2 regions of the Enterobacter sp. RHBSTW-00994 genome follow, and region 2 is predicted to be linked to the other one. Evidence: predicted binding sites of a transcription regulator. Region 2 holds the regulator's gene; the other holds the start of a gene.
What was found. The regulator CRP, encoded in region 2, controls carbon source genes, mostly activating them, when cyclic AMP is high. The targets are predictions, from matches to a motif close to ATGTGANNNNNNTCACAT.
Positions count from the first base shown of each region.

Region 1 (3,136 bases), 500 kb from region 2:
CGAACAAACAGCGTTGGCGCCGGGTTATGCTGGTCAAACTCTTTGCGCTTGTCGGCGTAGTTCATGCCCACGCAAAGGATTTTCTCTGGCTGCTCAATCACCGGTAAGAAAGTGATGGCACTCATCGGCACATCAACTGCATCGTTAAGATAACGGGTAGCTTCTGCCAGCCCGTTGCCCTGCAACAGCGCTTTAAGGTCGCTGTAGCGGTCGCCCATGCGGCGGCCTAAATCAATCACACCTTCGGCCTCAACGATGCCGTAGCTGCGTTTACCCTGGTAACGAAAACTTGCGAGTTTCATGGTTCTTTCCTGAAAACTTAAACGAGGAAGTTGCCTAATATCAGCAGAGAGATAGAGACGTTAATCGCGCCGCCAATACGGGTTGCAATCTGGGCGAATGGCATCAGGCTCATACGGTTGCCTGCTGTCAGAATAGCCACATCCCCCGTCCCCCCCTGGCCACTCTGGCAACAGGAAACGATGGCGACATCAATGGGGTGCATGCCAATCTTTTTGCCCACGAAGAAGCCTGTTGCCACCAGTGCAGAGACGGTACTGACAATCACCAGCAGGTTGCTCACAGTGAAGGCATTCACCAGTTCCTGCCACGGAGTGATCGCCACGCCAACGGCAAACAGAATGGGGTAGGTCACTGAAGTCTGGAAGAATTTGTAAACCACCTGCGAACCTTCAAGCAGGCGTGGAGACGCGCCATTACAGAGTTTGACCAGTACAGCCATAAACAGCATGCCAACCGGTGCAGGCAGGCCAATCAGTTTGTGTCCCAGCATCCCCAGCATGTAGAGCAGCACAGCCAACAGCGCGCCGGAGGCAATGGTAGTCACGTCCGCCTTACCCGAGAATGCCGGTTGTGCGGTCGTGGTATCGGCGTTCGCACGGTTTGGCATCAGTTGACCTTCACCGGTCAAATGCGGGTAGCGCTTGCCGAGCTGGTTCAGGCAGCCGGAGATAATGATGGCGGTCAGGCCACCGAGCATCACCATTGGCAGGACACGGCCGAGCGCAACGCCCTGGTCCATATGCAACAATGTGGCATAACCAATAGAGAGCGGAATCGCACCTTCACCTACGCCGCCCGCCATAATCGGCAGAATGATAAAGAAGAAGATCTGGAATGGCTCAAGCCCCAGCGCCAGGCCAACCCCCATGCCCACAATCATGCCGACGATTTCGCCGCACAGCATCGGGAAGAAGATACGCAGGAAGCCCTGAATCAGCACGGTGCGGTTCATACTCATAATGCTGCCAACAATAATGCAGCAGATGTAGAGATAAAGAATGTTGGTGGACTTGTAGAACTTGGTGGTGGACTCCACCACCACATCCGGCAGTAGGCCATAGTAGACCATTGCTGATGGGATGAAGGTGGCGCAAATGGCCGCCGCGCCCAGTTTGCCGACAATCGGCAGTCGTTTACCAAACTCACCGCAGGCAAAGCCAAAAAACGCGAGCGTCGCGACCATCACGACAATATCGCTGGGCAATTTACCACCCAGACAATCAATCGCAATGAGTGCACCTGCTAACACAAACAGTGGCAGAGGAATGATCCCGACTTTCCAGGTATCCATAATGTGCCACCAACGCTCTTTGAGAGATGGCCGCTGAATATCAATCGGGTCGTGGGTAACAGAGAAAGAATCGTCAGTTGTGCTCATAATAAGCCCCTTGGTTATTTTGTACGTTCAGCTTAAAGTCACAAAGGCTTACTTTATGTGAGGAATGACATATTAAAACCGAAGTTTTAATGGCCACTATGGTTTTAATGGTTTCTTTTATTTAATGTGATTAACACCTTATTTATTGCTGTGGTTTTTATGGTTTCTTTTCCTAAATGAACAAACAAATAACATTTAGTAATTGGGTATAAAGGCGGTAACGCTTTCACATAAATCTTTTACAACCCTTGCTGTGCAAGGGATCACAAGTTTTTGGCAAACTCAGCGTCGACACTGAAAAAGATGATATATTGGCAACCTTTATTGATACCTTGCGTGATAGTTATGAAAGTATCTTTTCAAATCAAACTGTTTGTTTCGCTGATGGCTTTTTTCTCAGTGCTGTTTGCGTTATTGGGCGGATATTATTACGCCGAAGTCGGAAAGCAGCTATATCAGGAAATGAGCGGGCGAGCGAAAATACAAGCTGAGGAAATTGCAATTATTCCGACTTTACGCAATGAAGTTGAACAAAAAGATATCAAAGCCATCCATAACTTCATGCAGAAAATAGCAGAACGCAGCGATGCCAGTTTTATTGTGATTGGTGATAATAGAGGACAGCACCTGTTCCACTCCGTGTTTTCTGATCGGGTGGGGACAACGCTGGTCGGTGGCGACAATGCAGAGGTGTTGCAAGGCAAAAGCATTACAACGATCCGCAAGGGAGGGCTCGGTATTTCACTGCGCAGTAAAGCGCCCATTATCAACGATGCCGGTAAAGTGGTGGGCATTGTATCCGTGGGGTATCTCACGAGTTATCTCGATACCATCACCGTGAATAAAGTGGTCAATATCCTGATTGCCGCCGTGCTGTTGCTGATCGCACTCTTTATTTTCTCCTGGTTTTTCACCCGCAGTATTAAGAAGCAGATCTTCTCCCTTGAACCGCGAGAAATCGGCCTGCTGGTCCGCCAGCAAAAAGCGATGATGGAGTCCATTTATGAAGGGGTCATTGCGATCGACGATAACCTGCGGATTGAGGTGATCAACCAGGCAGCCAGAAAACTGTTGGGGCTTAGCCAGCCCGCACGCGAGTTACGCGGGCAGTTGATAAGCCAGGTTATCGCTCCTGTGCCCTTCTTTACGCTCCACACCATGCTGGAAAAAGACACCCACGATGAGATCTGTCATTTCAATGAACTGACGGTCATTGCCAGCCGTGTGCGGATCATGCTTGAAGATTCACTTCAGGGCTGGGTGATCACCTTCCGCGATCGCAACGAAATAGACTCCCTCAGTGCTCAACTGAGCCAGGTGAAGCGTTATGTCGACAACCTGCGCATTATGCGTCACGAGCAGCTTAATCGTATGACCACGCTTTCAGGTTTGCTGCATATGGGCCGTTATGATGAGGCAATTGGCTACATTCAGGCACAATCAGAACATGCACAA
Region 1 covers NZ_CP056199.1:3,904,606-3,907,741, forward strand. Annotated here, with positions in the region: gene HV346_RS18655 (fumarylacetoacetate hydrolase family protein) at 1-302, opposite strand, end outside; gene HV346_RS18660 (2-hydroxycarboxylate transporter family protein) at 320-1,681, opposite strand; gene HV346_RS18665 (sensor histidine kinase) at 2,027-3,136, shown strand, end outside.
Region 1: the regulator CRP is predicted to act here: its motif matches at 1,806-1,823, upstream of HV346_RS18660 (2-hydroxycarboxylate transporter family protein).

Region 2 (3,136 bases):
AGCCGAAGTCGAAGGGGACAGTTTCCATCGCTATACTCGCCCTGAAATGGATATGGCCATTCGCAAGGCTCGCGATCTCGGTAAACATATCAGCTACTTTGGGCCTGATGCTAACGACTTCGGCCTGCTTGAGCAGACATTTCATGCGTACGGGCAAACAGGTAAAGGGCAATCCCGTAAGTATCTGCATACCTATGATGAAGCCGTCCCCTGGAATCAGGTTCCCGGCACGTTCACGCCATGGCAACCGCTTCCTGAACCAACCGACGTGCTCTTTTATGAAGGCTTGCACGGCGGTGTGGTCACACCACATCACAACGTGGCGCGACATGTGGATTTGCTGGTCGGCGTGGTTCCTATCGTCAACCTGGAGTGGATCCAAAAGCTCACACGCGATACCAGCGAACGCGGTCATTCCCGTGAAGCCGTGATGGATTCGGTCGTGCGTTCGATGGAGGATTACATCAACTTCCTGACGCCGCAGTTCTCGCGTACGCACATCAACTTCCAGCGCGTCCCGACGGTCGATACCTCCAACCCTTTTGCGGCCAAAAGTATTCCTTCTCTGGATGAGAGTTTTGTAGTGATTCACTTCCGAAATCTGGAAGGTATTGATTACCCCTGGCTGCTTGCAATGTTGCAGGGCTCGTTTATTTCCCACATGAATACATTGGTGGTTCCGGGCGGGAAAATGGGGCTGGCGATGGAGTTGATCATGACGCCGCTGGTCGAGCGACTGATGGAAGGGAAGAAGATCGCATGAACATTTCCCCTCTCCGCAGGGAGAGGGTCCGGATGAGGGCATCAACGTGCATGATGCCCAACACACATCAGGCTTCAATCACTTCGTAGGAATGCGTGATATTTACCGCTTTTTCCAGCATTAACGCCACAGAGCAGTATTTCTCAGCAGAAAGATCAACCGCGCGTGATACTGCCGCATCCTTCAGATCTTTACCGGTGACAATAAAATGCAGATTGATGTGCGTAAACAGGCGCGGCGCTTCTTCACGACGCTCTGATGTCAGCTTAACTTCGCAATCTGTCACGTCATGACGACCTTTTTGCAGAATAGATACCACGTCAATTGCGCTGCATCCACCCGCCGCCATCAGCACCATCTCCATCGGACTTGGTGCTTTATCGCCGGAGTTACCATCCATCAAAATCTGGTGTCCAGAAGCGGATTCGCCCAGGAATGTTAAACCTTCAACCCATTTCACACGCGCTTGCATATTCATTAACTCCAACGTTGCATTTTTGGTGACAGATTACGCGTGCGTTACAATTCTCGCAACGGAAGGCGACCTGCATCATGCTGAAGCGAGACACCAGGAGACACGCGGCAAAAGCTATGCTAAAACACTCGGGATGCTACAGTAATGCATTGACGTTACACATGTATGCAGAGGACATCAAACTTTACTGGCTGCGAATATTACGACAGCCGACTTCCCAGGTATGGGTAAGAATTCGATTGCAACCCCAGAGTCCGGATGCATCTTATGACTCTGGTGACAGCTTATAACAGAGGATAACAGCGCATGGTGCTTGGCAAACCGCAAACAGACCCGACTCTCGAATGGTTCTTGTCTCATTGCCACATTCATAAGTACCCATCGAAGAGCACGCTGATTCACCAGGGTGAAAAAGCGGAAACGTTGTATTACATCGTCAAAGGCTCGGTGGCAGTGCTGATCAAAGATGAAGAAGGGAAAGAGATGATCCTTTCTTATCTGAACCAGGGCGATTTCATCGGCGAGCTGGGCCTGTTTGAAGAAGGCCAGGAACGCAGTGCCTGGGTTCGTGCAAAAACCGCATGTGAAGTGGCTGAAATCTCCTACAAGAAATTCCGTCAGTTGATCCAGGTTAACCCTGACATCCTGATGCGTCTTTCTTCGCAGATGGCTCGCCGTCTGCAGGTCACGTCTGAGAAAGTGGGTAACCTCGCCTTCCTGGACGTAACAGGCCGTATTGCACAGACGCTGCTGAACCTGGCGAAACAACCTGATGCAATGACCCACCCGGACGGTATGCAAATTAAAATCACCCGCCAGGAAATTGGTCAGATTGTCGGCTGTTCTCGTGAAACGGTTGGCCGTATCCTGAAAATGCTGGAAGACCAGAACCTGATCTCCGCACACGGTAAAACCATCGTGGTTTACGGAACCCGTTAATTCCGGTAAAACGGCGTGCCATCGCAAGGTGTCACGCCGTTTTTGTCTCTATCCCCCATGTGGCGAAGGCTGATTTATCACCCGGAAGTTAACTATGCACTGCGGCAAACGCTGGTGCTGTGTCTTCCTGTGGCTGTGGGATTGCTCCTCGGACATCTGCAACAAGGTCTGCTTTTCTCTCTCGTCCCTGCCTGCTGCAACATTGCGGGTCTGGATACGCCCCACAAACGCTTTTTCAAACGCCTGATTATTGGCGGCTGCCTGTTTGCCGGTTGTAGCCTTGCGGTGCAACTGCTACTCGCCCGTGAGATCCCGCTGCCGCTGATTCTGACAGTACTTGCGATGACGCTTGGCGTCACGGCTGAAATCAGCTCACTGCATGCCCGGTTACTGCCTGCATCGCTTATTGCGGCCATTTTTACCCTCAGCCTCGCAGGCAATATGCCGGTGTGGGAACCCCTGCTTATCTACGCCCTGGGCACGCTGTGGTACGGCGTATTTAACTGGTTTTGGTTCTGGCTATGGCGCGAACAGCCACTGCGTGAATCCCTGAGCCTGCTCTATGTACAGCTTGCTGATTACTGTGAAGCCAAGTACACCTTGCTGACTCAGCACACCGACCCGGAAAAGTCGTTGCCGCCACTGCTGGCTCGCCAGCAAAAGGTGGTCGATCTGATAAGCCAGTGCTACCAACAGTTGCATATGCTTGCAGCCAATAAAAACCATGACTACAAGCGGTTACTGCGCACGTTTCAGGTAGGGCTGGATCTGCAAGAACACATCTCCGTCAGTTTGCACTACCCTCACGAGGTGCAAAAGCTGGTCGAGCGCAGCCACGCTGAAGCGGTGATCCGCTGGAATGCGCAAACGGTCGCGGCGCGTCTGCGCGTGCTGGCTGACGATATCCTCTATCACCGCTATCCCACGCGTTTCACTATGGAGAAACAGCTGGGCGCGCT
Region 2 covers NZ_CP056199.1:4,409,117-4,412,252, forward strand. Annotated here, with positions in the region: gene HV346_RS21125 (phosphoribulokinase) at 1-763, shown strand, start outside; gene HV346_RS21130 (OsmC family protein) at 831-1,235, opposite strand; gene crp (cAMP-activated global transcriptional regulator CRP) at 1,545-2,177, shown strand; gene HV346_RS21140 (YccS/YhfK family putative transporter) at 2,235-3,136, shown strand, end outside.